2 regions of the Methylobacterium sp. E-016 genome follow, and region 1 is predicted to be linked to the other one. Evidence: riboswitches for the same ligand, from Rfam matches in the RefSeq annotation. Region 1 holds a riboswitch; the other holds the start of a gene.
What was found. A riboswitch is a leader RNA that binds a small molecule or an ion and turns the genes downstream of it on or off. The one in region 1 is predicted to bind thiamine pyrophosphate.
Positions count from the first base shown of each region.

Region 2: it holds a riboswitch for thiamine pyrophosphate, as region 1 does, so the genes downstream of both, thiC (phosphomethylpyrimidine synthase ThiC) here and thiO (glycine oxidase ThiO) in region 1, are expected to answer to the same signal.

Region 1 is NZ_JAKSYF010000132.1:21,601-37,353, forward strand. It holds gene MKK68_RS19060 (amidinotransferase) at 1-1,096, shown strand, start outside; gene ettA (energy-dependent translational throttle protein EttA) at 1,265-2,917, opposite strand; tRNA gene MKK68_RS19070 (tRNA-Leu) at 3,132-3,217, opposite strand; gene MKK68_RS19075 (FAD-dependent monooxygenase) at 3,258-4,457, opposite strand; gene MKK68_RS19080 (zinc-finger domain-containing protein) at 4,462-4,716, opposite strand; gene map (type I methionyl aminopeptidase) at 4,887-5,705, shown strand; gene radC (RadC family protein) at 5,710-6,456, shown strand; gene MKK68_RS19095 (circularly permuted type 2 ATP-grasp protein) at 6,547-7,986, shown strand; gene MKK68_RS19100 (alpha-E domain-containing protein) at 8,070-9,014, shown strand; gene MKK68_RS19105 (transglutaminase domain-containing protein) at 9,169-9,996, shown strand; gene MKK68_RS19110 (peptidase) at 10,028-10,780, shown strand; gene MKK68_RS19115 (thiamine phosphate synthase) at 10,980-11,582, opposite strand; gene MKK68_RS19120 (thiazole synthase) at 11,605-12,405, opposite strand; gene thiS (sulfur carrier protein ThiS) at 12,409-12,621, opposite strand; gene thiO (glycine oxidase ThiO) at 12,618-13,844, opposite strand; TPP riboswitch at 13,920-14,048, opposite strand; gene MKK68_RS19135 (TIGR02281 family clan AA aspartic protease) at 14,257-14,760, shown strand; gene MKK68_RS19140 (adenylate/guanylate cyclase domain-containing protein) at 14,769-15,753, opposite strand, start outside.
Region 2 is NZ_JAKSYF010000151.1:2,243-17,995, forward strand. It holds gene MKK68_RS21925 (hypothetical protein) at 1-96, opposite strand, end outside; gene thiC (phosphomethylpyrimidine synthase ThiC) at 462-2,351, opposite strand; TPP riboswitch at 2,427-2,535, opposite strand; gene MKK68_RS21935 (alpha/beta hydrolase) at 2,654-3,487, shown strand; gene MKK68_RS21940 (HNH endonuclease) at 3,555-3,923, shown strand; gene MKK68_RS21945 (acyltransferase family protein) at 4,049-5,134, shown strand; gene MKK68_RS21950 (PilZ domain-containing protein) at 5,164-5,415, opposite strand; gene MKK68_RS21955 (transglycosylase domain-containing protein) at 5,687-7,885, shown strand; gene MKK68_RS21960 (flagellar biosynthesis repressor FlbT) at 7,979-8,356, opposite strand; gene MKK68_RS21965 (flagellin) at 8,567-9,766, shown strand; gene MKK68_RS21970 (tetratricopeptide repeat protein) at 9,906-10,889, shown strand; gene MKK68_RS21975 (hypothetical protein) at 10,920-12,068, shown strand; gene MKK68_RS21980 (NAD-dependent epimerase/dehydratase family protein) at 12,184-13,236, opposite strand; gene MKK68_RS21985 (class I SAM-dependent methyltransferase) at 13,242-14,354, opposite strand; gene MKK68_RS21990 (sulfotransferase) at 14,425-15,261, opposite strand; gene MKK68_RS21995 (thiamine pyrophosphate-binding protein) at 15,293-15,753, opposite strand, start outside.

The DNA of each region.
Region 1 (15,753 bases):
CCCGGGCGTGCCGGCGCCGCACTCGCCGGTGATGGCCTGGAACGAGTGGGACCCGCTGGAGGAGGTGATCGTCGGCTCGCTCGACGGCGCCACGATCCCGACGCACCACCTGACCGTGATCTTCAACCTGCCGCGCGCGGCGCAGCCGTTCTACCGCTTCGCCTCGGGCTTCCGGTATCCGGCCTTCATGAAGAAGCTCGCGCAGAAGGAGCTCGACAACTTCATCGGCATCCTCGCCGGCGAGGGCGTGAAGATCCGCCGCCCGGACAGCATCGACTTCTCGAAGAAGTACCGCGCCCCGCGCTGGTCGTCCCGCGGCTTCTGCGTCGCCTGCCCGCGCGACCCGTACCTGGTGATCGGCGACGAGATCATCGAGAGCCCGATGTGCTGGCGCTCGCGCTACTTCGAGGGCGACGCCTACCGCTCGCTGTTCAAGGAGTATTTCCGCAACGGCGCGCGCTGGACCTCGGCACCGCGGCCGCAGCTGACGGACGAGCTCTACAACTACGATTATCGCGTGCCGAACCTGAAGGCCGGCGAGCCGATGCAGTTCACGGTCAACGAGTTCGAGCCGGTCTTCGACGCCGCCGACTTCGTCCGCTGCGGCCGCGACATCTTCGTCACCCGCTCGAACGTCACCAACCTGATGGGCATCGAGTGGCTGCGGCGCCACCTCGGGTCCGGCTTCCGCGTCCACGAGATCGAGAGCCGCTGCCCGCAGCCGATGCACATCGATTCGTCGTTCATGCCGCTCGCGCCCGGCAAGGTGCTGGTCAACCCGGACTACATCGACGTCGAGAAGCTGCCGGCGGTGCTGAAGAAGTGGGACGTGCTGGTCGCCCCACGTCCCGACCCGGTCGAGGGCTTCATGAGCAAGATCTCGATGTGCTCGCCCTGGACCTCGATCAACGTGCTCGCCATCGACGAGAAGAAGATCGTCGTCGACCAGAGCCAGCCGACGCTGATCAAGGCGCTCAAGGATTGGGGCTTCGATCCGATCCCGGCGCCGTTCCTGAGCTACGGCCCGTTCGGCGGCTCGTTCCACTGCGCGACGCTCGACGTGCGCCGTCGCGGAACGCTGAAGTCGTACTTCTAGGATTTCACTGATCGTCCGCCGCATGATCCCCTCCCCCTCTGCGGGGGAGGGTGGGCCTCGCGTCAGCGAGGGTCGGGAGAGGGGATCGGCCTCTCCGGAAGCGTTGCCCCCTCACCCGACCCGCTTCGCGGGCCACCCTTCTCCGCACAAGGGGGAGGGAAACCGGCCTCAGCGCGAGAACTTCTTGTACTTGATCTTCTTCGGCATCAGCGAGTCGGCACCGAGGCGGCGCATCTTGTCGGCCTCGTAGTCGGAGAAGTTGCCCTCGAACCACTCGACGTGGCTGTCGCCCTCGAAGGCGAGGATGTGGGTCGCGATCCGGTTCAGGAACCAGCGATCGTGGCTGATGATCACGGCGCAGCCGGCATAATCCTCCAGCGCGTCCTCGAGCGCCCGCAGCGTCTCCATGTCGAGATCGTTGGTCGGCTCGTCGAGGAGGAGCACGTTGGCGCCACCCTTCAGCGTGCGCGCGAGGTGCACGCGGTTGCGCTCGCCGCCCGACAGCGTGCCGACCTTCTTCTGCTGGTCGCCGCCCTTGAAGGCGAAGGCCGCGCAGTAGGCCCGCGAATTGATCTCGCGCTTGTTGAAATAGATGATGTCGTTGCCGCCCGAGACCTCCTGCCAGACCGTGGCGTTGGGATCGAGCGCGTCGCGCGACTGGTCGACGTAGCCGAGATGCACGGTCTCGCCGACCGAGATCGCGCCGCCGTCGGGCTTCTCCTGGCCGGTGATCATCTTGAACAGCGTCGTCTTGCCGGCGCCGTTCGGGCCGATGACGCCGACGATGCCGCCCGGCGGCAGCTTGAACGACAGGTCCTCGATCAGCAGCCGGTCGCCGAAGGCCTTGTTGAGGTGGTCGAACTCGATGACGTTGTTGCCGAGCCGCTCGTCGATCGGGATCACGATCTGGGCCGCGGCATCGACCTTGTTGTTCTGCTTGGCGACCAGCTCCTCGTAGCGCGTGATGCGCGCCTTCGACTTGGACTGGCGCGCCTTCGGCGAGGCGGCGATCCACTCCTGCTCGCGGGCGATCGAGCGCTGACGGGCCATGTCCTCGCGGCCCTCCTGCTGCAGGCGCTTCTGCTTCTGCACCAGCCAGGCCGAGTAGTTGCCCTCGTACGGGATGCCCTTGCTGCGATCGAGCTCGAGGATCCAGCTGGTGACGTTGTCGAGGAAGTAGCGATCGTGGGTCACGATCAGGATCGCACCGGGATAGTTCTTCAGGTGGCCTTCGAGCCAGTTCACCGTCTCGGCGTCGAGGTGGTTGGTCGGCTCGTCGAGCAGCAGCAGCTCCGGCTCCCACAGCAGCAGCCGGCACAGCGCGACGCGGCGGCGCTCGCCGCCCGACAGCGTGGCGACCGGCTGCTCGTCGCTCGGGCAGCCCAAGGCCTCCATGGCCTGGTCGACCTTGGATTCGAGCTCCCACAGATTCTTCGATTCGATCTCGTCCTGAAGGCGGGTCATCTCGTCCGCCGTCTCGTCGGAGTAGTTCATCGCGAGCTCGTTGTAGCGGTCGAGCAGCGCCTGCTTCTCGGCGACGCCCTCCATCACGTTCTCGCGGACCGACTTCGTCGGATCGAGCTGCGGCTCCTGCGGCAGGTAGCCGACGCGGGCGCCCTGGGCGACGAAGCCCTCACCGGTCCACTCGGTGTCGATGCCGGCCATGATCTTCAGCAGGGTCGACTTGCCCGAGCCGTTGATGCCCAGCACGCCGATCTTCGCGTCGGGGTAGAAGGACAAGTTGACGTTGTCCAACACCTTCTTCCCGCCGGTGTAGGTCTTGGTCAGGCCTTTCATGTGGTAGATGAATTCGCGGGCCATCGCAGGCATCCTATCAGGTTCGGCGGGGCCGGCGCGGGAGCGCGCCCGGCCCGATGACGGGTACAGGGCCGCACGGGCAGGCACGCGCCATGCCCGCGGCGAACCCTGCGCGGTACGGTTCTGCGGAGCGTGCGCGTCGCACCCTTCCCCGCAATCCCTGGAGATGATCCCGCTCGCGTATCAGGACGGCCGGTGCCGGGCAAGGATCGGGGCGTGGTGGCCGCTGTGGGACTCGAACCCACACGGGCGAAGCCCGAGGCATTTTAAGTGCCTTCCGTCTACCAATTTCGGCAAGCGGCCCCTCGATGTGCCGAAGCGGTAGCCGCCGGCGTCGGCGAGATCAAGCGTTCGGCGTCCAGCCGTAGAGCCAGGCGTAGCGCGCGCGCATGCCGTCGGGCCCGAGGCGGCGCATCACCGCGTCGCGCACGAAGGCGGTGAGGCCGCCGGCATGGTAGGTCCGGCCGTTGCCGCGGGCGGCGCGCTGCACCCGGCGGACGCGGCGCCGGCGCGCCTTGGTGTAGGCCGCGAGCGCGTCCGCGACCGGATGCTCGGCGAGGCACCGCGTCAGGATCGAGCAGTCCTCGATCGCCAGCGCCGCCCCCTGCGCCAGGAACGGCAGCACCGGGTGGGCGGCATCGCCCAGCAGCGCGACCCGGCCGCGTGCGATCGGCCGCGCCACCGGGCGGTCGGCGAGCGACCAGACCAGCCAGGAATCCGGCACGGTCAGCAGCTCGAGCAGCTCCGGCGCGCAGGTGCGGAAATGCGCGCGCAGCACCGCCGGATCCCCGAGCCGGCCCCAATCCTCGTCGCCCTGCCGCTCGGGCACGATCGCCACGACGTTGAGGTCGCGGCCAGCATGGATCGGGTAGTGGACCACATGCCGGCCGCGCCCGAGCCACAGCCCGGTCGCCTCGCCGGCCAGCGCCTCGGGCACGGCCTCGCGCGGCACGATCGCCCGCCACGCCGCCATCCCGGCAGGCGCGAGCGGGCGTGGGTCGAGGTGCCCGCGGATGCGCGAGCGCAGGCCGTCCGCCCCGATCACCAGGTCGGCCGAGAGGCTGTCGTTGCGGGTGCCGTTGCCGCTTTCGAGGGCTAGGGTGACGGCGTCCTCGGTCTCGGTGAGGCCCATGACGGCACGGCCCATCATCAGGCGGATGCCGGGGCGGGAGCGCACCGCGTCGAGGAGCAGGGTCTGAAGGTCGGCCCGGTGGATGACGTAGTACGGCGCGCCGAACTGCTCGCGGGCCTTGGCGCCCAGCGCCACCGCCCCGATCCGCCGGCCCGAATCGAGGGCGCGGACGGTCACGCCCGGCGGCTCGGAGCCGGCGCGCCGGAGCGCCGCCGCGAGCCCGAGATCGGCGAGCACGCGGCTCGCGTTCGGTGAGAGCTGGAGGCCGGCGCCGACCTCGCTGAAGCCGGTGCGGCGCTCGACCACCGTCACCGCATGGCCGGCGGCGTTCAGCGCCAGCGCCGCGGTCAGGCCGCCGATCCCGCCTCCGACGATGGCGACGGTCAGCGGCGGCTGAGGGTCTCGGGGCATGACCCTATTCGGCCGCCGCCTTCTGATCGTGCCAGACGCATGCCGCCGGGTCGGCATGGCCGGCCTTCAGGTCGGCGCGGTGGCGATACAGCGTCGAGCAGTACTGGCAGATGATCTCGTTGTCGGCGCCCATGTCGAGGAACACGTGCGGATGATCGAACGGCGGCAATGCGCCGATGCACATGAACTCCCGCGAGCCGACATGGATGACCGCGACGCCGAGCTCGTTGTGGAAGTGCGGTACCGCCCTGTCAGCCATCGCGCCGTCCTGTGCCTTGGGACCCCTCGCACCGGGTCGCCCGAGCCCCGCTTATGCCGCCGTGCGTTCGTCCGGCGCAAGCCTGGGGGCGAACGCCGGTCACTTGGCGCCTCGGCGGCCACGCCGTACATAAGCCTTCGAAGACCGACCCGGCGCGGACAAGCCCCTCGATGACCCAGCAAGACCAAGCGACGCGGCGCGTGCCCCAGGCACCGATCCACGGGCCGGAGGGGTTCGCGGGCATGCGCCGTGCCGGACGCCTCACGGCGGAAGGCCTCGACGTGCTGATGGAGGCGACGCAGCCGGGCGTGACCACCGAGGCGCTCGACAAGCTCGCCTACGAGTTCGCGATGGATCACGGCGCCTACCCGGCCTCGCTGCTCTACCGCGGCTATCCGAAGTCGATCTGCACCTCGATCAACCACGTGGTCTGCCACGGCATCCCCAACGACAAGCCGCTGCGCGAGGGCGACATCGTCAACCTCGACATGTGCCTGATCCTCGACGGATGGCACGGCGATTCGAGCCGGATGGCCTTCGTCGGCGAGGTGCCGCGCAAGGCGGCGCGCCTGTGCGAGATCACCTACGAGGCGCTGATGCGGGGCGTCGCCGCGGTGAAGCCCGGCGGATCGACCAACGACATCGGCCGCGCGATCCAGGACTACGCCGAGGGCGAGCGCTGCTCGGTGGTGCGCGACTTCTGCGGCCACGGCCTCGGTCGGAGCTACCACGATGCGCCGACGATCCTGCACTACGTCGAGGCGAGCTACGACGTGCCGCTGCGGCCGGGGCAGTTCTTCACCATCGAGCCGATGATCAACCTCGGCCGGCCGGCGGTGAAGGTGCTCTCCGACGGCTGGACCGCGGTGACGCGCGACCGCTCGCTGTCGGCGCAGTTCGAGCACACGGTGGCCGTCACCGAGACCGGCGTCGAGATCTTCACGGTCTCGCCGAAGGGGCTGCACCAGCCCGGCAACCCAGGCGCTTGAGGTCGTGACGGGCCCGGGCGACGCGGCTGAGGGCGGATTGTTCGCCGAGCGGCCGGCCGTCGCGCCGAAGCCCGAGGAGCCGCCGCACTATCTCGGCCACCGCGATCGCCTGCGCGAGCGCTTCGCCAAGCAGGGGGCCGACGCCCTGCCCGACTACGAGATGCTCGAGCTTGCCCTGTTCCGCGCGATCCCGCGGCGGGACGTGAAGCCGCTGGCCAAGGCGCTGATCCGCCGCTTCGGCAGCTTCGCCGAGGTGCTGAGCGCCGATCCGGCCCGGCTCGCCGAGATCGAGGGCGTCAGCGCCGGCGTGGTCGCCGACCTTAAGTTGATGGAGGCGGCGGGCCGCCGGCTGGCGCGCGGCGCGATCGCCCAGCGCGCGCTGCTCTCCTCCTGGGCCGAGCTCATCGAGTACCTGCGCGCCACCATGGCCTTCGCCACCCGCGAGGAGTTCCGGGTGCTGTTCCTCGACAAGCGCAACCACCTCATCGCCGACGAGATCCAGGGGCGCGGGACCGTCGACCACACGCCGGTCTACCCGCGCGAGGTGGCGCGGCGGTCGCTGGAGCTCTCGGCGACGGCGATCATCCTGGCGCACAACCACCCGTCCGGCGATCCGGCGCCCTCGGTCGCCGACGTGACGATGACGCGCGAAGTGATCGCCGTGCTCAGCCCGCTGAAGATCGTGGTGCACGACCACGTCATCCTCGGCCGGTCAGGCCATGCCAGCCTGAAAGGCCTGCGCCTCATCTGACGCGTGTTTGGAACGAGCCCCGAACGAGGCCGTAATCCCTTTGCGTGGCGCGCCTCTTGCCTCTAGCGTGACGGATCTGGGAGAGACTGAATGGCGGCCGTGGCCTTCGACGAGATGACCGCCTTCGCAGGCGCCGCGACGAGTCCCGACGACGTCCGCGAGGCCTACGGTCAGCTGAAGAACTGGCTCGACACGACGCCGGCCGACCACTTCAACACCCGCCGGAGCCAGGCCGAGCTGCTGTTCCGGCGCATCGGCATCACCTTTGCGGTCTACGGCGACAACGAATCGACCGAGCGGCTGATCCCGTTCGACATCATCCCGCGGGTGATCACCAAGCCGGAATGGGGCTTCCTAGAGCGCGGGCTGAAGCAGCGCGTCACCGCAATCAACATGTTCCTGAAGGACATCTACGGCGCGCAGGAATGCATCAAGGCCGGCATCATCCCGGCCGACCTCGTCTACAAGAACGCGCATTACCGCATGGAGATGCGGTCGTTCCGGGTGCCGCACGACCTCTACGTGCACATCGCGGGGATCGACATCGTCCGCACCGGCGAGAACGACTTCTTCGTGCTCGAGGACAACGCCCGCATCCCGTCCGGCGTGTCGTACATGCTCGAGAATCGCGAGGTGATGCTGCGGCTGTTCCCTGACCTGTTCTCCCGCCACCGCGTCGCGCCGGTCGAGAACTATCCGGACGCGCTGCTGGCGACGCTCCGCAGCCTCGCGCCGGCGACGGCGACCCGCGACCCGACCGTCGTGCTGCTGACGCCCGGGCGCTACAACTCGGCGTTCTACGAGCACTCGTTCCTGGCCGACAAGCTCGGCGTCGAGCTGGTCGAGGCGGGCGACCTCTTCACCAAGGACGACGTGGTCTACATGCGGACCACCGAAGGCCCGCGCCGGGTCGACGTGATCTACCGCCGCCTCGACGACGACTTCCTCGATCCGCTGGTGTTCCGGCCGGATTCGATGCTCGGCGTGCCGGGCATCATGAACGCCTACGAGCGCGGCAGCGTGACGCTCGCCAACGCGGTCGGCACCGGCATCGCCGACGACAAGGCGGTCTACAGCTACATGCCGGAGATCGTGAAGTTCTTCACCGGCGAGGAGCCGATCCTGCACAACGTGCCGACCTATCGCTGCCGCGAGAAGGAGGCCTTCTCCTACGTGATGGACAACCTGTCCGAGCTGGTGGTCAAGGAGGTCAACGGCTCGGGCGGCTACGGCATGCTCGTCGGGCCGCACGCGACCAAGCGCGAGATCGAGGAATTCGCCAAGCGCCTGCGCCACGCCCCGGACGGCTTCATCGCCCAGCCGACGCTGTCGCTCTCCACCTGCCCGACCTTCGTCGCCTCGGGGGTGGCCCCGCGCCACGTCGACCTGCGCCCCTTCGTGCTGTGCGGCGCCGACGAGATCCGCATCGTGCCGGGCGGCCTCACCCGCGTGGCGCTGAAGGAAGGATCTTTGGTGGTGAATTCCAGCCAAGGGGGCGGTACGAAGGACACCTGGGTTCTCGACGCGTGATGGCGTGACGCCTGCTTTCACCGAGAACCGCCCAGCGGTGGACGCCCCAGGGCCGAAGCCGAAGAGACCCCAGCGAAACAGCCATGCTCTCCAGGACTGCCGACAACCTCTACTGGCTCTCGCGCTACGTCGAACGGGCGGAGTTCGTCGCCCGCATCCTCGATGCGGCGCATCGCCTGGCCTCGCTGCCGACGAGCTACGGCGGGGGCGAGACCAACGAGTGGGCCTCGGCCCTCGCCTCGGCCGGCGATCCGGAGGTGTTCAAGCCGCACTACGACGGCGTGAACGCCGCGACGGTGTGCGACTTCCTCGCCTTCAGCCCGCACAACCCGTCCTCGATCCGCTCCTGCATCGAGAGCGCCCGCGAGAACGCGCGCAGCGTGCGCACTGCGCTCACCACCGAGATGTGGGACACGATCAACGGCGCCTGGCTCGAGCTGCGGTCCTACGAGAAGAAGGACCTCGACCGCGACGCGTTCACGCGCTTCCTCGATTGGGTGAAGGGCATCTCGCTGACCTTCGACGGCTCGGCCTACCGGACGATGCTGCGCAACGACACCTACTGGTTCACGCGTCTCGGCACCGCGATCGAGCGGGCCGACAACACCGCCCGCATCCTCGACGTGAAGTACAAGATCCTGCTGCCGGACACCGAGAAGATCGGCGGCAGCCTCGACTACTTCCAGTGGACGACGATCCTGCGCGAAGTCTCGGCCTTCAACGCCTATCACTGGGTGTATCGCGAGAGCGTCAAGCCGTTGCTGGTCGCCGACCTCCTGATCCTCAACCGGCAGATGCCGCGCTCCTTCGCCAACTGCTACGGCGTCCTCGTCGAGCATCTCGACCTGATCGCCGACGCCTACGGACGCCGCGGCGCCAGCCAGCGCTTGGCGAGCAACCTGCTCGCACGGCTGGAAAGCGAGGAGATCGACCGGGTCTTCGCGTCCGGCCTGCATGAGTTCGTGATCGCTTTCATCGGCGAGAACAACAAGGTCGGCGCCGCCATCGCCGAGCAGTATCTCGGCTGAGGCTCGAGCCGCAGCGGAATACGCGCAGTTCCGCTTCCGCGGTTGCGCGCTCCGTCGGAACAGCGTGTAAAACGTGTGACTTCGGGCGCCGCGGCGTCCATCGCGGGCGCCGTGTCGCCGAGACCGGCGGAGCCAGGACGGGCAGAATCGACGCATGCGCATTCGCGTGGTCCACGAGACCATCTACAGCTACGAGCAACCGGCACGCGGCCTGATCCAGGTCCTGCGGATGACGCCGCGCGACCATGACGGCCAGTACGTCCGGCGCTGGCGGATCGAGCCTTCGGTCGACGGACGACTCACCGAGCGCGAGGACGGCTACGGCAACGTCGTCCACTGGTTCACGCCGGACCAGGCCTCCGACGCGCTGGTGATTCGCGTCACCGGCGAGGTCGACACCCACGAGACCCACGGCATCGTCCGCGGCGCCGTCGAGCGCCTGCCCGAGACGTTCTACCTGCGCGACACCGACCTCGTGCTGCCGAGCCCGGAGATCCAGGCGCTGTCCGACGCGGTCGCCGGCGCCGGAGACCCGGCAGCCCTCCCCTTCCTGCATCGGCTGATGGCCGCGGTGCACGCGCACATGGCCTACACGCCAGGCCCCGCGAGCGCCGCCGTGCCCTCGCCGAAGGCCTTCGAGGCCGGAGCCGGCGTATGCCAGGACTTCGCCCACGTCTTCATCGCCGCCGCCCGCCACCGGGCGATTCCGGCGCGCTACGTCTCCGGCTACCACCGCCCGGAGGGGAGCGACGCCGAGCAGGAGACGCCGCACGGCTGGGCCGAGGCGCTGGTGCCGGATCTCGGCTGGGTCGGCTTCGATCCGACCACCGGCGACGCCACCACGGAAGCCTATATCCGCGTCGCATCCGGGCTCGACTACCTCGGGGCTGCCCCGATTCGCGGCAGTCGCACCGGCGGCGGCACCGAAACGCTGGACGTGAAGCTCCGGGTGGAGCAAGCCCAGGCGGCACCGCAATCCTGACGCTCCGCGCCTCTTCGAAAAGCCTGATCCCATGACTTACTGCGTCGGCGTTCTCGTCGAGGAAGGCCTGGTGATGATCGCCGACACCCGCACCAATGCGGGGCTCGACGACATCTCGACCTATCGCAAGCTCCATCACTTCAACGTGCCGGGCGAGCGGGTGATGATGCTTGCCTCGGCCGGCAACCTGTCGGTGACCCAATCGGTCCTGAGCCTGCTCTCCGAGGGCGTGCCCGGCGACAACGGCGAGGCCAAGCTGAAGCTCGTCGAGACGACGACGATGTTCGAGGCGGCCCAGCTCGTCGGCCGCGCGATCCGCCACGTGCGCGCGATCGAGAAGGCGGGCTTCGAGGCGGCGAGCCTGCGCTTCTCGGTCTCGCTGCTGTTCGGCGGCCAGATCGGCAGCGAGCCGATGCGGCTGTTCCTGATCTACTCGGCCGGCAACTTCATCGAGTGCAGCACCGATGCACCGTTCCTGCAGATCGGCGAGCACAAGTACGGCAAGCCGATCCTCGACCGGGCGGTGAAGTTCGAGACCGAGCTCTACGACGCCCTCAAGGTCGGACTCGTCTCGATGGATTCGACCATGCGCTCGAATCTCGGCGTCGGCCTGCCGATCGACATCGCGCTGGCGCGCCGCAACGCCCTCGACCTCGAGGTGAATCATCGGATTGAGGCCGGCGAGGGCTACTTCCACGACCTGCGCGAGCGCTGGTCGGCGGCGCTCCGCGCCGCGCATCGGGCGATCCCGCGCCCGCCCTACGGGCCTGCCGCAGCGAAGTAGTTTCTCACGCCGGACATCCTCCAACCGTGAGCCTCACCCTGAGGTGCCGCAGCGAAGCGGAGGCCTCGAAGGAGCCCTGCAGCGCGCGCGCGATTTCTGGAGCCCTTCTTCGAGGTCGCCGACGCGGCACCGCAGGATGAGGTCGAGGGTGGGGACGGGGCTGAATCGGCGAGCGTCGAATTCTGATCCTGCTTAAGGCTCACGGTGGCCCGTCCGAGGCCGCTTCCCAGCCGCGCAACAGTGCCCGAGCTTCGGCGGAAGGGTCGTCGACCCGCATCAGGCCGCCCATCACGGCCACGCCCGCCGCGCCCGCTCGGCGACACGCGGCGGCAGTGGCGACGCCGATGCCACCCAGCGCAACGACCGGGATTCCGATCCGCGCGGCCGTTGCGATGGCGCCGAGGCCGAGGGCGGGACCGTAGCCGGGCTTGCTCGCCGTGGCGAAGACCGGGCTCAGGGTCACGTAATCCGCGTCTTCCGCCGCCTCGACGTCGCGCAGGCCGTGCGCCGAGACGCCGACGAGCGCCGAGGTGCCGAGGCGGCGCCTGGCATCGGCGATGGCGGTACGATCCGTCCCGCCGCCGAGATGGACGCTCGCGCCGAGGGCCGCGGCAAGCTCGAGATCGCCGCCGACCGAGAGCACGCCGCCGGCCTCGCGGACGCGTTCCGCGATGCGCTCCGCCAGCACCCCGCGCTCGGGCGGTGGCAGATCCCTGTCGCGAAACCAGACCCACCGGCACCCGCCGTCGAGCACGGCGGCGATGGTCTCGCCCAGGGGGCGGGGCCCGTGCCGGTCGGTCACCGCAAGGAGCGGCGACGGCAGGCTACGAGCCGACAAGGCCGAGCTGCGGGCTCGACGGCTCGGCCCGGCCGCGGCGCGGGATTCGGCCGGCGCGGTAGGCATCGCGGCCCGCCTGCACGGCGTTGCGCATCGCGCGCGCCATGCGGACGGGATCGTCGGCCTTCGCCACCGCGGTGTTGATCAGGCAGGCGTCGGCGCCCAGCTCCATCGCGATCACCGCGTCGGAGGCCGTGCCGATGCCGGCATCCACGATCACCGGTACGCTCATGCGGCGGCAGATCAACTCGAGGTTGGCCGGATTGGCGATGCCCATGCCGGAGCCGATCAGCGAGCCCATCGGCATCACCGCGGCGCAGCCGATGTCGGCGAGCCGCTGGCAGACGATCGGGTCGTCGTTGCAGTAGGGCAGCACGACGAAGCCGTCGTCGACGAGGTGGCGGCAGGCCTCGATCAGCTCGGCGACGTCCGGGTACAGGGTCTCGCGGTCGCCGATCACCTCGACCTTGATCCAGTTGGTGTCGAGCGCCTCGCGGGCCAGCTCGGCGGTCATGATCGCGTCGCGGGCGGTCTCGCAGCCGGCGGTGTTCGGCAGGAAGCGGCGTCCTTTCAGGATCTTCACGGTGTCCGAGCCGTGGCCCTGCAGCGAGACCCGGCGGATCGAGGCGGTGGCGACCTCGGCCCCGGAGGCCGCGACCGCATCGCGCATGATCACCTGCGTCGGGTAGCCCGCGGTGCCGATGAACAGCCGCGAGCCCAGCGTGACGCCGGCGATCACGAAGGGGTCGTCGGCCTCCGGTCGGAGGGGTGTGAGCGTGTCGACCATCCTCTAGCCTCCCTGCATGGCGCGTACGATCTCGATGCGGTCGCCCTCGGAGATCGGTGTGGTGTCCCAGTCGCGGCGGCGGACGACGCGGCCGTTGAGCGCGATGGCGACGCCCTGCGGATCGGTGCTGCCGGTCTCCTCCGCCGCCTGCGCGAACAGGGCGGCGACGTCGGCGGCCTCGATCTCGCGAGCCTGTCCGTTCACCGTCAGCTTCATGCCGACGCCCTCAGCTCGGCGCCCGGCGCGAACCGCGCCAGCGAGAAGTCCTGCGCGACCGCCGGCATCGCGCCCGTCGTGACGAGGGCGGCGATCGCGTCGGCGGTCACCGGGGCGAGCAGGTAGCCGTTGCGATGGTGGCCGGTGGCGACCACCAGGCCGGGGGCGATCTCACCGAGGATCGGCGCGTCGTCGTCCGAGGTCGGGCGGAACCCGCTCCAGACGGCCTCGACCTCCATCTCCTCGATGCCGGGCAGCACCCGGCGCGCGCCTTCGAGCAGGGCATAGAGCCCGCCGGCGGTGACGCCGGGGCGGAAGCCGCAATCCTCGACCGTCGCGCCGACGACGATGTGGCCGTCGCTCTTCGGCGCCATGTGGACCTGCTCGGTCCAGACCATGTGGGAGAGCGTGCCGGTGCGGGCCGTGGTCTTCAGCGCCAGCGACTGTCCCTTCAGCGGGCGCACGGGCAGGGCGAGGCTTTGCGGCAGCAGGCCGCCCTCGCCGCTCCAGGCGCCGGCGGCGAGCACCACGGTCTCGGCCACGACCACGCCGTCGGCGGTGCGCAGGCCCGCGACGCGGCCGCCCGTGCGTTCGAGGGCGACGACCGGGCTGTTCTCGACGAGCGCCACGCCGGCGGCACGGCACGCCTCGACGAGCGCCGCCATCACCCGGCTCGGGTCGACCTGATGATCGAGCGGGCAGAGCACGCCCGCGGTGACCGAGGGGCGGAGGGCCGGCTCGCGGCGACGCACGTCGGCACCCGCGATCCACTCGGCGGCGACGCCCGAGCGGCGCTGCAGGTCGAAGCGGAAGCGCAGGCGCTCGACCTCGTCGCGCCCGATGGCCAGCACCAGCGTCCCGTCCTCGCGGTAGTCGATGTCGAGGCCGGACGCCGCTTCGAGCTCGGCGCGAAACCCCGGCCAGCGCCGGAGCGAATCAAGCGCCAGCGGCAGCAGCGGGTCGGAGCCGGGCTCGTGCTCGGCCGCCGGCGCCAGCATGCCCGTGGCGGCGAGGCTCGCGCCGGAGCCGATGGTCTCCCGCTCGACCACGACGACGGACCGCCCGGCCTGCGCCAGCCGCCAGGCGATCGACAGCCCGATCAGGCCGCCGCCGACGATCGCGACGTCGGCACGCGCCGGCAGCGGGACGGTTGGCCGGGCGCCGCCGCTCGTCCGGCGCGTCCCGATCGGTGATGCTGCGTGACGACCCGAATGACGACCCAAGTGATCCTCCGCGTGCTGTCGCAGAGACCGGGCCTGACGCTTCGTCTAAGAAGCTGGGGCACCCCGTCGTCGAAGACGGCGCCCACGGTCCAATCCCTACGCCGGTGTGAACCGGATCAGGTTCGAAGGATTTCCGCGCCGCGGGCCCTCACGGGCCTGCCAGCGGTTTCTCAGCCCCTTGCCGGGGATCTCCCTGGAACACCGCAGATGTGGTCCCGCCGGCCGCCTCGGTCAACCCCGCGGGCCGATCCCCTCCTGCGGATGCGCGATTCGTCGTCGCGCCGAGACGGACCGGAAACCCTGTCGGCAGATGGCCGCGCGGTTCCGTCCGGCGGCGGGCACGCCGCCACGCATCGTTCACCGGCGTCGTGCTCGTCTATGCCTCCTCGATCGGCGGGGGCGAAGGTAGGCGATGCGGACGATCCGGATGCTCTGCCTCGCGGCCGGCCTCGTCGCGGGGGTGCTCGGAGGCATCGGCAACCGCCTGACCAGCCGCAAGGCCGCGGCCCCACCGGTGCCGACGGTGCAACTGGTTGCGTCCGCGCCGACGGCGATCGCGCTCGGTGCCGACCGCAACGGCCACTTCCTCGCCGACGCGCTGGTCGACGGGCGATCGCTGCGCATGATGGTCGACACCGGGGCCACGACGTGCAGCTTCGCGGAAGAGGATGCCGCCCGCCTCGGCATCGTCGTCGGGCCGCGGGACTTCACGCGCCCGGTGATGACCGCCAACGGGACGATCCGCGTCGCGCCGGTGCGGATCGGCACGATCCGGATCGGGCCCGTCACCGTGCGCGACGTCGAGGCCGTGATCGTCCCGAGCGGACGCCTCGGCACGAACCTCCTCGGCATGTCGTTCCTGAAGCGCGTGCGCGACTTCAGCATCGCCGGCGGGACGATGACGCTGCGGGGCTGAGGCCCGCCTCAGCCCCGGCCGCGGTGCGGCTTCGGGCGCGGGCGATAGACCATCATCGGCTCGGCGAACCCGTCGAGCACGTGCTCGCCGAGCGGCACCGGATCGCCCCACAGGAAGTCGACGAAGGGCTTCGACATCAGCAACGGCTCGCCGAGCGTCTTGTTGAGCCGGGCGATGCGGCTCGCCATGTTCACGTCGCGGCCGATGACCGTGAAGTCGAGGCGCGTGCCCGAGCCGACGTTGCCGTAGGCCGCCTCGCCGTGATGGAGCGCGATGCCGGCCATCATCGGCACTGCGAATTGGTGGAGGGTGTTGGCCTCCTCCAGTGCCGCGAGCGCACTTTGTGCCGCCGTCAGCGCCCCCTTGGCGGCGCCGCCGAGGTCGTCACCCGGCTCGCGGAAGATGGCGAGCAGGCCGTCGCCGAGATACTTCAGCACCTCGCCGCCCTCCCGCTCGATCGGCGGCACGAGGCAGTCGAAGAAGATGTTGAGCAGGTCGACCGCCTCTTCCGGCGTCATGTTCGCCGAGATGCGAGTGTAGTCGCGCATGTCGGCGAACAGGATCGCCGAGCGGATGCGCTTCACCTGCCCGCGGCGGATGTCGCCCGACAGGATGGCGCGGTGCGGCTCGTCGCCGACGTAGATGCGCAGCACCGTGTCGAGCTGCTTGGTGACGATCCGCATCTCCATCACCGCGGCCAGGGCCGGCATGATGAAGCGCAGGATCGCCACGTCCTCGTCGCGGAATCCGTCCGGGTCGCGGGTGGCGAAGGTGATGCCGTTGTGCGTGCCGTTGGTGAAGAACAGCGGCACCACGATGTAGTGGCGGTAGCCGGCGGCCCTCAGGTCGGGGATCACCGAGTAGGCGTCGTCCGGCGTCTCGGCGAGGTCGAGGATCAGCCATTCGCCGTCCTCGTGCACCTTGCGGAACGGGCTCGCCGCGTAGGCACGCTCGGAGGCTTCGCCGTGCGGGAACAGGCGCACCGTCGTGCCG
Region 2 (15,753 bases), on a different contig from region 1:
CGCGGCGTCGCCGCGCGACCGTCCGTCATCGGAGACCGCAGCGCCGCTGCGATCGCTTCTGCCGATGTCGACGCGAACGGCCGGATCGAGCGCCACCGGAGCCGCCGCCTCGATGAGTCTGGCAGGCTGGACGACGGGCGGTGCGCTCAGGCGCGTCGGCGTCGGGGGTGTCACTTCGAAGGTACTCATCGCGCACCTCTACGGGTCCCGTTGCGGCATGAGACCAGAAGCCGTGCGGCGCGTGAATCGTATCTTAAGACTTCGCCCCGGTACCCGACTGAGCGGGATCATCCTGAAGAATCAGGCAACGACGCGGATCGAATTTTAACGGTTCGCCCCGGCATGCGCCGCGTTCCCGGGGCCCGGTCGAGCGGATGCGAGGCCTTGGAAGCGATCCGCCCCCGCGCGCCTGTCGGCGGGCGGGGGCGGAGCGCTCGGTCATGCGTCCCAGTGTGGCGCCGTCACTCGGCGGCGTCGACGTAGAGCTTGCCGCCCTCGGCCAGGAACTCGCGCGACTTCTCCGCCATCCCGGCCTCGCGCTCGGCGCTGGTGAGGATCGGCGCTGTGTTGAGCACCTCGCCGGCGGCCTCCATCGCCAGCACCTCGGCGCGCAGGTCCTGCGTGATCTTCATCGAGCAGAACTTCGGCCCGCACATCGAGCAGAAATGCGCGACCTTGTGGGCGTCCTTGGGCAGGGTCTCGTCGTGGTAGGCGCGCGCCGTGTCCGGGTCGAGGCCGAGGTTGAACTGGTCCTCCCACCGGAAGTCGAAGCGGGCCTTCGACAGGGCGTCGTCGCGCAGCTGCGCCGCCGGGTGGCCCTTGGCCAGATCCGCGGCGTGGGCGGCGATCTTGTAGGTGATGACGCCGGTCTTCACGTCGTCGCGGTTGGGCAGCCCGAGATGCTCCTTGGGCGTGACGTAGCAGAGCATCGCGCAGCCGAACCAGCCGATCATCGCCGCGCCGATGCCGGAGGTGATGTGGTCGTAGCCCGGCGCGATGTCGGTGGTCAGCGGGCCGAGAGTGTAGAACGGCGCCTCGCCGCACTCGGCGAGCTGCTTCTCCATGTTGACCTTGACCTTGTGCATCGGCACGTGGCCCGGCCCCTCGATCATCGTCTGGCAGCCCTTGTTCCAGGCGATCTTGGTCAGCTCGCCCAGCGTCTCGAGCTCGGCGAACTGCGCTGCGTCGTTCGCGTCGGCGATCGAGCCGGGGCGGAGGCCGTCGCCGAGCGAGAACGAGACGTCGTAGGCGCGGCAGATGTCGCAGATCTCCTCGAAGCGCTCGTAGAGGAACGATTCGCGGTGCCCGGCCAGGCACCAGCGTGCCATGATCGAGCCGCCGCGCGACACGATGCCGGTGACGCGCCGCGCGGTGAGCGGCACGTGGGCGAGGCGGACGCCGGCATGGATCGTGAAGTAGTCGATGCCCTGCTCGGCCTGCTCGATGAGCGTGTCCTTGAACACCTCCCAGTCGAGCTTGAGCGGATCGCCGCCGACCTTCTCGAGCGCCTGGTAGATCGGCACCGTGCCGATCGGAACCGGCGAGTTGCGGATGATCCACGAGCGGATGTTGTGGATGTTGCGGCCGGTCGACAGGTCCATCACCGTGTCGGCGCCCCAGCGGATCGACCAGACCAGCTTCTCCACCTCTTCCGCCGCCGACGAGGTGACGGCCGAGTTGCCGATGTTGGCGTTGATCTTCACCAGGAAGTTCCGGCCGATCGCCATCGGCTCCAGCTCGGTGTGGTTGATGTTGGCCGGGATGATCGCCCGGCCGCGGGCGACCTCGTCGCGCACGAACTCGGGCGTGATGAACGGCGGCACCGAGGCGCCGAAGCTCTCGCCATCGGCGAGCGCCGCGTGCGCCCGGTCGAGCATCTGCTCGCGGCACAGGTTCTCGCGGTGGGCGACGTAGATCATCTCCTCGGTGACGATCCCGGCGCGGGCGAACTCGTACTGCGTCACCATCTGGCCCGGGCCGGCCTTGCGGATCGTCCGCTCGGCGGGGCAGGGGGCCACCAGCTTGTCGGCCGGCACGAAGCCGTTGTCCTCGGGCTTCACGATGCGCGGCTGCACGGCGGCGTAGTCGCGCTTGGCGATCCACGGGTCGCGCAGGGTCGGCAGGCCCTTGGCGAGGTCGATGCGGGCGTCGGTCTCGGTGTAGGGGCCGGACGGGTCATAGACCCGCACCGCCGGCTCGTTCGGGTCGGTCAGCACGATCTCGCGGAACGGCACCCGGATGTCCTCCCGGCCGGCCACGCTCGCGTAGACCTTGCGCGAGCCGGTCACCGGACCCGTGGTCACGGTCTCGGGACTTCCCTTGACGTCTTTGGACAGGACGGGCGCGTTCATCGAGTGGGTCTCCCGGCTTTGGGGCGACCCGGCACGCGTCGATGGAGATGCGATGAAGCGGCAGACGCCGGGATCGGCGCCGCAGGTTCCCGTCCCTCCGCCGGTACGAGCCGGATCAGGTTCAAGGGTCAGGACGTCGCGTCCACTCTCAGCCCCCGGTTGCGGGGCCCCCCTCGGAATGGTTCGAATCTCCGCGTGCCGCCGGACTTTGTCAATGCGTGCGGCAGACCATGCCGGGACGGACGGCTGCCGGCGTCGCCGCGGAACGGTTAGGGTCCGCCCGCGAGACCCGGCGGAGACCCATGCGCATCCTGCTCGTCCTGGCGGCGGCCGCCATCGTCTTCGGCGGCCCCATCGCCGCGCTGGCCGTCTTCCAGCGCAACCTCATCTACCCGGGCGCCTTCATCGCCGGCCCGCGCGCACGCCTGCCGGTGCCGCCGGGCACCGAAGCGATCTCGCTCGTCACCGCCGACGACGAGCGCCTGCATGCCCTGTGGCGGGCGCCGCGCCCCGGCTGCGGCGTCGTGGTCAGCTTCCACGGCAACGGCTCGCGCCCCGAGACCGCGGCCGTGCGCTTCGCCGCCGCGCCCTGGTCCGGCGCCGGATGGGGCGTGCTGGCGATCGCCTATCGCGGCTTTCCCGGATCGACCGGCACGCCGACGGAGGAGGGGCTGATCGCCGACGGGCTCGCGGCCGTCGCCGAGGCCGCGCGGCGGGCGCCCGGCGCGCCCATCATGCTGCACGGTCATTCCCTCGGCGCCGCGGTCGCGGTCGCCGTGGCGGAGCGGGTGCCGCATCTCGGGCTCTACCTCGAGGCGCCGTTCGATTCGCTGCCCGGCATCGTGCGCCTCGCCTTCCCCTACGCGCCGACATTCCTCCTGCGCGATACCTGGCGCTCCGATGCGCGCATCGCGCGGGCCGGCGGGCCGGTGCTGATCGTCCACGGCACGGCGGACGGCGTCGTGCCGGTGAAGCTCGGGCGCCGCCTCGCCATCGCGGCGGGCGCGAGCGCCCGCTTCGAGGCGGTCGCCGGCGACCACGTCTCGGTGCTCGGAACCCGCGATCGCCTGGCCGAAACCCTGTTCGGCGACCGCGTCCGGCCGGGCTGCCCGGCGCTCGCCGCAGCGACGCCTTGACGCCGCGCCGCGGTTTTCCCGCAATCCCATATCGCCGGTCGGACCCGATGCGAACGGAGGCGAGGCGGTGGGGCGACGCGAGCGGCGCTGGCGCGAGGACGATCCCGAGACGCAGGCGCGCAGCCCCGAGCCGGTGATCTGCCCGCTCTGCGAGCGCCCGATCCCGCCCCGCGCCCGCTCGAGCCTGCATCACCTCGTGCCGAAGCTGAAGGGCGGCACCCACGGCACCACCGTGCGGCTGCACCAGGTCTGCCACTCGGCGATCCATGCCCGGCACAGCGAAGCCGAGCTCGCCCGGCGCCTCGCCGACGTCAGCGCGCTCCGCGCCGAGCCGGAGATCGCGCGCTTCATCGCCTGGGTGCGGACAAAGCCCGACGACTTCCACGCTGCCACGCGGATGACGCGGGACCGTCGCTCGGCCAAGCGCAAGAGCTGACGCCGGGCCCCGGAGCGGATTCACCCCGCGTTCGCCATGCCGCGCGATGGCGCTGCGGGGCTCAGGCGGCCTTTACGCATCCCGCCCAAGGGTTGCGCCGACGGGGCGACCGGGCGGAGGCGGTGATGGCGGGGGCGGCGGGCACGGCGGGGCCGGGGGATGCGATGCGTCTCGCCTGGGTCGACGTCGCCAAGGGCATCTGCATCCTCCTCGTGGTGATGATGCATTCCACCCTCGGCACCGGCGAGGCGATGGACGGCGAGGGTTTCCTCCACACGGTGGTGAGCTTCGCGAAGCCGTTCCGGATCCCGGACTTCTTCCTGCTGTCGGGCCTGTTCGTCGGCCGGGTGATCGACCGCGACTGGCGCTTGTTCGCCGACCGGCGTGTCGTCCACTTCGCCTACTTCTACGGGCTCTGGGTCGTCGTCCAGTCGCTCGCGAAGTATCCGGCGATCGTCGGCGAGGCCGGGCCCGGCGCCTTCGCGGCCCATCTCGTCCACACGCTGATCGAGCCGTACGCGACGCTGTGGTTCATCTACCTGCTCGCGGTGTTCTCGGTGGTGACCAAGCTGCTGCGCCGCGTGCCGGCGGCGGTGCTCCTGGCCGGCGCCGCCCTGCTGCAGGTCGTGCCGATCGCGACCCCTTCCTATCTCGCGGAGGAATTCTGCGCCCGCTACGTCTACTTCGTGGCCGGATACCTGTTCGCCGGGCGCATCTTCGCCTTGGCCGACCGGGTCGCGCGCCACCCGGGGGCGGCCTGTGCCGGGCTGATGCTCTGGGCGGGGATCGAGGCGTGGCTCGCCTTCACGCCCTCGCAGCTGCCGGGGTACCCGACGCTCGCCAGCCTGCCGCTGGTCAGCCTGATCCTCGGCGGCGCCGGCGCGCTCGCCATCGTCGCCGGCGCCGCCCTGCTGACGTCGGCCGGGGGGCCGGTCACCGCGGCGTTGCGCGCCTGCGGGCAACGCTCGATCGTGATCTACCTCGCGTTCTTCCTGCCGATGGCGGTCACGCGGACGCTGCTGGTCAAGGTCGGGCTGATCGACGATGTCGGCCTCGCCAGCCTGACGGTGATGGTCGTCGCCGTGATCGTGCCGCTGGCGCTCGAGCGCGCGGTGCGCGGCACCGCCCTCCGCTTCCTGTTCGCCCGCCCGAAGGCGTTCCGCATCGCGAGGGCCCGGCAGGACCCCGCTCCGGCGCTGCAGCCGGCCTGAGCCGGCGCGCGCCGGTTTCGCGGTCCGTCTCAGCCTTCGAACCGTACTCCCAGCCGCCGGCCCTCGCGCCGGACGACGCGACAGCGCCGCGGCGGCTCGTAAGCGGTCACCCGCAGCGTGAACCGATCGGGGGCGACGATCTTGGCCGCGACCTCGATCTGCGCGCCGGTCTCGGAGACGTCCCAGACCAGGCATTCGCAGGGCTCCCCGCATTCGTCCGCGATCAGGCTCGCGACCTGGAAGGCGTCCTTGCGCGGGGTGCTGCGTCGATTGTCGCTCATGGCATCACCCCAAGGTCGAAGGCGGAGCGCATCTTGCGCGCAATCGCTTAGCAAAAGCCGCGTCCGGCGCCAAAAACCCCATGAACTCGGCGACGCTGGGCCGCATCGCGGAGCGCGAACGCCAAGTCCCTGATCGTCAACGGGTTCTGAAAATCGGCGGTTAACATCCCTTAAACCCGCCGCATTTACCGTGCGGAACCGGGCCTCCGACGATCGCCGCCGCACCGCCTTCGCAGGGCATCTCGGACGGGCCTCAGGACAGACGGGACGCATGGCGAACGGACGCGGACGGGACGGCCGGGGCGAACCGAACTTCGACGTGCCCGAGGGGCGCGGCGCGGGTCGGGGCGGCGCGGACCTTCGCCTGTCGCGGGCCGATCGCCCGGGAGGCGGCGTGGCCAGCAGAAGCCGAGACAGCGAGGACGCGGGCAGCCGCCGGGCGAAGCCGGCCGCCAAGGGCGGCGCGCGGCGTGGCGCTTCGTCGAAGAAGGTCCGGCGGCGCTCGCTGCTCGGGCGTGTGGTCTACGCCGGCTGGGTGCTCGGCCTGTGGGCGGTGGTCGGGATCGCCGGCCTGATCGCCTACCATGCCTCCCAGCTTCCGCCGATCGACCAGCTCGCGGTGCCCAAGCGCCCGCCGAACATCGCGATTCTCGCTTCCGACGGCTCGCTGCTCGCCAACCGCGGCGAGACCGGCGGTCGCGTCGTCGGCATCAAGGAGCTGCCGAGCTACCTGCCGCGCGCCTTCGTGGCGATCGAGGACCGGCGCTTTTACAGCCATTTCGGCGTCGACCCGGTCGGCATCCTGCGCGCCATCGGCCAGAACCTGACGCGCCGCGGCGTCGCCCAGGGCGGCTCGACCCTGACGCAGCAGCTCGCCAAGAACCTGTTCCTGACGCCCGAGCGGTCGGCCTCGCGCAAGATCCAGGAGGCGATCCTCGCCCTGTGGCTCGAGCACAAGTACAGCAAGGACGAGCTGCTCGAGCTCTACCTGAACCGGGTCTACTTCGGCGCCGGCGCCTACGGCGTCGAGGCGGCGGCGCAGCGCTACTTCGGCAAGCCGGCCAAGACCGTCAGCGTCGCGGAAGCCGCGATGCTCGGCGGCCTCGTCCAGGCGCCCTCGCGGCTGGCGCCGAACCGCAACCTGCCGGCGGCCCAGGCGCGCGCCGCCCAGGTGGTCGCGGCCATGCAGGAGCTCGGCTTCATCACCGCCCAGGACGCGAAGGTGGCGCTCGCCCAGCCGGCCCGGCCGGCGAGCACCCGCGGCGGCGGCTCGGCGAACTACGTCGCCGACCTCGTGATGGACGTGCTCGACGACTTCGTCGGCACGATCGAGGGCGACATCGTCGTGCAGACTACGGTCGACACCAACCTTCAGGCGACCGCCGAGAAGGCGCTCGTCGACGAGCTGAACGCCAAGGGCGGCCGCTACAACGTCGGCCAGGGCGCGCTGGTCTCGATGCGGCCGGACGGCGCGATCCGCGCGCTGATCGGCGGGCGCGACTACGCGCAGAGCCAGTTCAACCGGGCCACCACCGCCAAGCGCCAGCCCGGCTCCTCGTTCAAGCCGTTCGTCTACCTCGCCGCGGTCGAGCGCGGCGCGACGCCGGACACGGTGAAGGAGGACGCGCCGATCAAGATCGGCAACTGGCAGCCGGAGAACTACTCGCACCAGTACGAGGGCCCGGTCACGCTGCGGACCGCGCTCGCCCTGTCGCTCAACACCGTCGCGGTGCGCCTCGGCCAGGAGGTCGGCGCCAAGGCGGTGGTGCAGACCGCGCAGCGCCTCGGCATCACCTCGGCGCTGCAGGCCAACGGCTCGATCGCGCTCGGCACCTCCGAGGTGACGCCGCTGGAGATGGTCGGCGCCTACAGCGCCTTCGCCAACGGCGGCACCGGCGTGATCCCCTACGTCGTCGCCGGCGTGAAGGCTGCCGACGGCAAGGTGCTGTACAAGCGCGGGGAGGGCGGCCTCGGCCGGGTCATCGATCCGAACGCCGTCGGCATGATGAACGCGATGATGCACGAGACCTTCGTGATCGGCACCGCCAAGAAGGGCGACATCCCGGGCTGGGACCTCGCCGGCAAGACCGGCACCAGCCAGGATTTCCGCGATGCCTGGTTCATCGGCTATTCCGGCAGCCTCGTCACCGGGATCTGGCTCGGCAACGACGACGGCGAGCCGACCAAGAAGGCGTCCGGCGGCAACCTGCCGGTCGAGATCTGGAAGTCCTACATGAGCGTCGCGCTGAAGGGCCAGACGCCGGTGCCGTTGCCCGGCCTCAACCGCTGGCGCAAGGCGCCCGAAACGACTGCCTCGGTGGCGAGCGCGCCGAGCCCGGGCAACATCCTCGGCCAGATCTTCGGCGAGCCCCCGGCGCCGGCGCCCCGCCCGAATGCGGCCCGCCGTCCGGCGGCCCGCGACTCGGACGACCGCAACTTCATCGAGAAGCTGTTCGGCATCGGCGAGTGACGTGAGCGGACGGCCCGGCCGGCGCCCGCGTCGCGCGGCGGACCTGGCCCCCGAGGCGTCGCGCTGCGCGACGCCTCGCTCGGGCGGACGCCCTCAGGCGGCCAGCTCCTCCTCGTAGGCGATGAGCTTCCGCCCGGTCTTGATCGCCAGGTGGTACTGCTTGGCCGCGACCGCGTCGTGGATCGCCACGAGATACGGGGCCGCGCCCGGGATCGTCTTCAGGATCTCGGTCGACTGCATCACGAACAGGTTCTCCGCCTCCGCCGGATCGTCGGCGAGATAGATCACCTGCAGGGTCACGCAGAGCTTCTTGCACGGCGTGTCGGCGTCCGCCTCGCGGATGATCTCGCTCTCGCGCAGGAACTTGCACTGGGTCTCGACGAGGAAGACCGACCGCCGATCGCCGTTGCGGATCAGCGCTCCGTTGATGATCAGTCGCTCCGCGGGCTTCAGCTCGATGCGTAGGGCCATGCCGGCAACTCCATTCTAGAGACGCCACGACCATCGACACGATCTGTTAATGTTGTTTGAAATCTCATCGCGTAATTGGGCGCAATACGCCCTGCACACCCGCGATATGCCGGATTCGACCGGTCGATTTAACGCGTCGGTAGGTGGCGACATGTTTCTTCGTGAGGCCGGCAGAAAGCCGGTCTTCTGATCAAATATGGATCTCACCTCATGTCCGGCGTCTCTCTCACCGCTGCTACCCGCCAGAACCTGCTTTCGCTGCAGGATACGGCGTCCTTGTCCTCGACCACCCAGAACCGCCTCTCCACCGGCAAGAAGGTCTCCTCGGCCCTCGACAACCCGGTCAACTTCTTCACCGCGCAGAGCCTGTCGAACCGCTCCTCGGACCTCGGCACCCTGCTCGACAGCATCTCCAACGGTGTGCAGACGATCCAGGCGGCCAACCAGGGCCTGACCTCGATCCAGAAGCTCGTGGACTCGGCCAAGTCGACCGCCAACCAGGCGCTCGCGACGCAGATCACCACCCGCGGAACGGCGAAGAACCAGTACTCGGTCTCGGCTTCGTCCACGACGATCAACCTCGAGGTGAACGGCACGGCCGCCACCGCGACGATCCCCGCCAGCGGCACCATCGATGCGGCGATCACCGCGCTGAACACCGCCGTCAACACCAAGGGGGCGGGCAACGCCTTCAGCAAGGACTCCACGGGCACGAAGATCGTCCTCAACGGCAGCGCCGACATCGAGTTCTCGGCGGCGGCCGACCAGACCAACCTCGGCTTCACCAGCGGCGTCGCCAACTCGGGCCCGCAATACGGCGCCGTCTCCACCGTCGGGCAGAGCTCGGATCTCACGGTGACCGGCGTCAAGGAGCGGGCTGCGCTCGCCAAGCAATACAACAGCCTGCTGACGCAGATCGACCAGCTCGCCAAGGATGCCAGCTTCAACGGCACCAACTTGCTGTCGAGCAGCGCGGCCACGAACAAGCTGCACATCGCCTTCAACGAGAAGGACACCTCGAACCTCGACGTCCAGGGCGTCGACGCCACCTCGGGCGGCCTGCTCTTGACGCAGATCACCGGCAACTCCGGCGCGTCCTCGAACGGTCAGGGCAACTTCCTGATCGACGACGACGTGAAGACCACGCTCACCAGCCTGACGAACGCGTCCTCGACCCTGCGCTCGCAGGCCTCGACCTTCGGCTCGAACCTGTCGGTGGTGCAGAACCGTCAGGACTTCACCAAGAACCTCCAGAACGTGCTCGACACCGGCGCCTCCAAGCTCACCGATGCCGACCTCAACGAGGAGGCCGCGAACTCCCAGGCCCTGTCGACCCGCCAGTCGCTCGGCATCTCGGCCCTCTCGCTGGCCAACACAGCGCAGCAGGGCATCCTCCAGCTCCTGCGGTAGGCTGCGCCCACGCGCGTTCGGAGCGAGGCCGGGGCATCGCCCCGGCCTTTTTTCATGCATGAGGCCCGGCGGCGATCGGGGGCGAAGCCGGAACGGTTCGTTAACCATCGCAACGCGACAGTCGCGCGGGGGAGGCATCATGGCCCGACGCACGAATCATCGCGACCTGCCGGTCGCGTCCCAGCGACGATCCACGACCGCGAGGCTGCTGAAGGATGCCTCGCTCCAGCAGCGCGCCGGACGGCTCACGGCGGCCGAGCGGCAGTATCGCCGGGTGCTGGATGCCGACCCGCAGAACGCCGAAGCCAACTACAAGCTCGGCATCATCGCGAGCCAGACCGATCGCGTCGCGCTGGCGGTGCCGCATTTCGCGGCGGCCCTGAAAGCCGGACCGGACCAGCCGCATTACTGGCTCTCGCTCGCCACCGCCCTGCTCGGCGCCCGCCGGGTCGGCGACGCCCGCTCCGTGCTCGAGCGCTTCCGCGAGAAGCGCTTCGCCGATGCCGAGACCCAGGCGACGCTGACGGCGCTGATCGCCAACCTGTTCACCGAAGCGCACCAGCATTACGAGGACCGGCTGTTCAAGGACGCCGAGCCGCTGATCGACATGATCGTGATGCTCGACGAGGGCCACGTCGAAGCGCTCCACATGGCCGGCAGCATCGCCGCGCAGACGAACCGCCTGACCCTCGCCGTTGACCTCCTGCAGATCGCCGTCTCCCTCGACGACGACGCGCCGGTGATCAAGGGCAACCTCGGCACGATCCTCGCGCGCCAGGGACGCTACGGCGAGGCGAATGCCTGCTTCGACCGATCGATCGAGATCGATCCGAACAACCCGAACACCTTCAGCAACTTCGGGGTCGCCCTGCGCAAGCAGGGCCGCCTCCGCGACGCGATCGACCGCTTCGACGAGGCGCTTCGGCTTTGCCCCGACTTCGCGCAAGCCCACAGCAACCGCGGAAGCGCCCTGATGGACATGGGCCTGCTCGACGAGGCTATCGCCGCCTACGACGAGGCGCTGCGGATCGACCCGAGCCTATCCTTCGTCCACAGCAACCGCCTGTTCACCAAGCTGTACTCCGCCGACTATACCGCCGAGGAACGCTTCGCCGACGCCTAGGCCTTCGGCCATCGGTTCGCGGATCCGCTGCTGCGCCGCCGCCCCTTCGCGAACGATCGCGATCCCGAGCGCCGCCTGCGGGTCGGTTTCGTCTCGGGCGATTTCCGCGAGCACGCGGTCAACTACTTCTTCGAGCCTGCGCTGCACCGGTTCGATACGACGCGGATCGAGACCTTCGCCTTCTCCAACACGGTGAACGAGGATGCGGCGACGGAGCGCCTCAAGGCGAGCTTCGCCCACTGGCACTGCCTGTGCGGCCTCACCGACGACGAGGCGGCCGACCTGATCGAGGCGGAGGCGATCGACATCCTCGTCGACCTGTCCGGCCACACGGCCGAGAACCGCATCCTCGTCTTCGCCCGCAAGCCCGCCCCGATCCAGGTCGGCTGGATCGGCTATCCCGGAACGACCGGCATGGCGGCGATCGATTATCGGTTCACGGATATCTTCATCGAGCCGGACGGGACCGGCGATGATGTCAGCGTCGAGACGCTCTGGCGCCTGCCTCACGTGGTGGCCTGCTATCAGGCTCCCGCGGCCGACCTGCCGCTTTCAGGTCGTCCGCCTTCTGAAGACGCCGGCTACATCACCTTCGGATGCGTGAACCGCTACACCAAGGTGAGCGACCCGGCGCTCGTGGCCTGGCGCGACATTCTCCTGCGGGTTCCGGGATCGAGGCTGCTGCTGGAGATTGCCGACGTCGATGATCCGGATGTCGGTGCGCAGGTGAGGGCGAGGCTGCAGCGCCTCGGTCTCCCGCTCGACCGCGTGATCCTGATCCATCGCTCGCCCAGCAATCGCTACGTCCTCTACAATCGGATCGACATCGCCCTCGATCCGTTTCCCTACAATGGAGGAACGACGAGCTTCGACGCGCTATGGATGGGCGTGCCGTTCATCGCCCTCGAAGGCGAGCACGTCGTGTCCCGGATGGGATGCTCTGCCCTGGCCATCCTCGGCCTGCCGGAACTCTCAGGTCGCAGCACCGCGGCGTACATCGACATCGCAGCCACGCTGGCACTGGACCCGGACCGGCTCCGAGCGGTGCGCCGAGACCTGCGCGGCCGCTTGGCCCGCAGTCCGCACATGAGCCATGCGACCTTGGCCGCCGATGTCGAAGGTGCGTTCCGCCAGATGTGGCGGCGCTGGGCCGCGCCTCAGGAGCGTCCCTCGGGCTAGGTCCCACCGCACGCGATCGAAACGGCGAACGCGACATGCGATCGGCGCCTCACCGCCTTGTGCCAGAACCCTTCTTCCGAAAGTTCCTTCTGGATGTCCACGATGCGTGAGGCGTTCAGAATGCGCCCCGCAGACGCGCATCATCGACGGTCTTGCAGATCGCGCTCTCGAGGGACGTCCAGGCATCGAGGCCCAGGCCGAGTCGGGCCTTCTCGATCGACGGTATGTACCGATGCGCGCTCGAGCCGCCCACCACCGGGCTTTCGATGACGATCCGGCCCGTTGGCGAGACCAGGGACGACACGAGGCCTGCGAGGTCGGCGATACTGATCGCCCGATCCGAGCCGACGTTGTAGACCTGTCCGGCATCGCCACGCACCAGCAAGGTGAGCAGCCAGTCCGCGAGATCTGCCGCATACAGGTAGGATCGTAACGGCCGGCCATCGCTCGCGACGACGACATCGCCGCCGCGCAGGGCGTCCCGGATGAAGTTGCCGATGGCGAAATGCGTGTCCAGCGGCAAGCCAGGGCCGACGCAGGCGAACGGGCGTGCGACGACCGCATTGAGATCGTGATGCCGCCCGGCCGCCAGCATCAGGTCCTCGGCGGCGAGCTTGGCCTGCCCGTAGACTGCGGAGGCGCCGGTCGACGGGCGGCAGGGGCACGTCTCCGCCATCGCTTCGAGCTGCGAAGGCTGACGACCGTAGACGGCACCGGAACTCACATAGAGACACCGATGAACGCCGGCCTGCCGTGCAAAGTCGATCACCCTCCGCGTTCCATTCACGACCTGCGCAGTCAGGCCGTCTGGATCGCGTTGTCCCGCCTGGCTGGAATCGGTCGCCGCGTGGATGAGATAGTCGAATTGCCCTGGCGGAAGAGGAAAGCTGCGTACATCGCCCTCAAGCCAAGACACTTTCTCATGCCCTGGGATACGGCGCTGCGCCGATGCGACGTTTCGGGTGAGAAGGGTGATCTTCAAATTCAGCGCGAAGGCGGCATCGGCCGCCGAGAGAACCGCGATCAGCCAACGACCGAAGAACCCGGTCCCCCCGGTGATGAATATGCGCGCATCGACGAGGCGAGACCAATCGACGGAATTCCTCCGCAAGACTTCGTCGATGTCCGCTCTGGGCAGGTGGTGCATGGGTCCGATGCGATCGAGCATCCCGATTAGAGATCTATGGCCGCTGGCGTGACCGCGATGTCGGTCACTTGCTCCAGAAGCTCACTGAACTTCAACACGTGGCGTATGCCCATCGCATAGGCGCGCGAGGCGATGGCGCTCTCCCCTGAACGCGCCAGCACGATCACGACCTGCGGTTCATGCAATCGAAGCGTCTCCGGTCGTTGGATCGGGATCCCATGCGTTTCTGGCATCAATCCGGCCAGATACTTGTCGACCAGAAGATGAAGATCCGACGAGGTGAGGCCACCATACTTGACGAGAGCATCGAAGATCCGACCTGCACCCCAGTATGCGACTCTTTGCCGTTTCGCCAAGGGGCGCAGCTTCGTCTCGACGAGCCTCGCGAGGCGTTCGCGATTCCGGTGCAGCGTATCCGCGTATGCTCGGATCAGCGCCGCATTGTCGAGCGGAGGTGTCCCCTGTCCGTAGCCGGAGGGTTCGGGCATCATCTCGATCTTGCGGGCGAAAAGCGTGATGTTGAATGGATCTTCGCCACCCCTCGGAGACACGATCTCGAAGCCGGCAGCCTCGACAAGCCGTCGGAGGCTCGACGGATCGAAATGAAACACGTGCTTGTCGATGAAAAATTCCTCGACGATATCCGAGTGCCCGATCGAACTGATGTTCGGCACGTCCAACAGCATGAGAGCGCCTGGGCGCATGGCGCGCCAGATCGTCTGCAGCATTGCTACCGCAGAATTCGAATGCTCCAATGTTTGGCAATTGTAGACGAACCCGAATTTTTCTTGCGGGAGGTCGGAGTCCTCCAGCTTGCCCTTCCGGTAATTGACGCCCGGTGAATGCCGATAATCGATAATCCGTTCGTCGGGCTCGACCGCCCAGATCGCCGCATGTGGATGTCGTTGCTGAACCCAACGGACGAAATCGCCACGGTTCGATCCGACATCGAGGATGTCGGAGACTCGAGACAAGTCCAGGCCCTCCACCAAACCGCGGACGGCTTGCAAACGAAGCCCTTTGCCATGGCGCACGTTGCCCCAATCTGCATCCGCGCTCAAAGTCTGGCGGCGGTCGCGGGCGTAGGGCTGGAAACCGCTTTGCGTGAGGCCGCATTGCGAACAGACGAATACCGCCACGCCGCGGCGTGAATGAAGAGGGCTATAGAGGGCCGATGTCAGAGGCGCCGCGCATGCGTCGCAGGAGAGACTAGTAGGAGACATGATAGGCTTTCTCTCCGACGTATCCCATGCGCGTCATCATCGGCCCGGCGATCTCTTGAAAGGCGGCCTCCTGATCACGGGTCAGCTGGAAATCGATGGGAACGAATACATTTCGCGGAGTCTGAAGATAGTCGTAATAGACGGGATCGTAGTCGATGCCGATGAAATCGATCGTCCGTTTAAGAAGCTCTTCATCACGTGTGAGCTCCTCCAGTCGAACGAGTTTGACGCGATCATCCGGCAATTCCGCAAAACGTTCGGTGATCTCGCGACAATTCTCGGCCCAATGCCAAGCAACGCGTCGAAGACGGTCGAAATTCGGAAAAGCGCTTCCTAAAAACTGATCGGAACGTGGAATATTCCACCAGTAGCGCTTCTCGGGCGGCGGTTCCGGAAGGCTCACTTGGTCTCTCAACCAGGTCCTGAGAATCTCGACGCTATCGTCGTCGTACATTTCTTCCCGAAGCTTGTAGTAGAACGAGCTCGTGACCTTTCGCCCATCGCGGACGATGGCCAGGAATTTCGCGGTCGGGAACATCTCGCCGAGGGGTCGTATCAACCACGACAACTTGTTGGATGAATCGGCCCAGACGGCGTCCGACGCGTAGTGTATCGCCGCGCCGTGCAGGGGAGCGATCAGTCGTTTGGCCTCGTCCTCGGACGTCAATCCCATGTAGTATCGGGCCGCGATCCGCTGGATGGCGTTGCAAAGATATTCGTGGTGGATCTCGAGCCCTTCGGCGCCCGTGAGCATCCGAAACATCGTCCGCGTGCCGCTCCGGCCGCTGCCCACGATGAAAACGGGCTTTGTGTGCGTTCCCATTGTCTTAGTGCCTTATCGCGGGCGAGAATCGTCAGTCGGTTCGATCTGTCGATCGGTGCCGGACGATCAGGTACTCGGGCACGGTCTCCGAGGCCGGATCGAGGGGAACGATCATGTTGGCGCGGAACTCGTCGCGCGGCAGCAGCGGCGACATGTCCTCCAGCGGCATCGAGCGCATCGATCCGTCGGCCTGGGGCAGGGCCGCCGATTTCGGGAACAGCGCCTCGGTCTCGATCACGCGCACGTCGACGAGGAGCGGCCCCGGGTGATCGAGCGCGCGCCGGATGCCGTCGCGAAGGTCGGCGACGTCCGAGATCGCGAACGCGTCCCAGCCGAAGGTCTTGGCCAGCGCGACGAGATCGGGGAAGTCGAGCTTGGCCTGCGGCCCGCTGCCGACGTAGCGGCCCTCGAAGTAGGTACGCTGCGTCGTGCGGATCGAGGCGTAGCCGTTGTTGTTGAACACGAACATCCGAACCGGCATCCCGAGGCTGG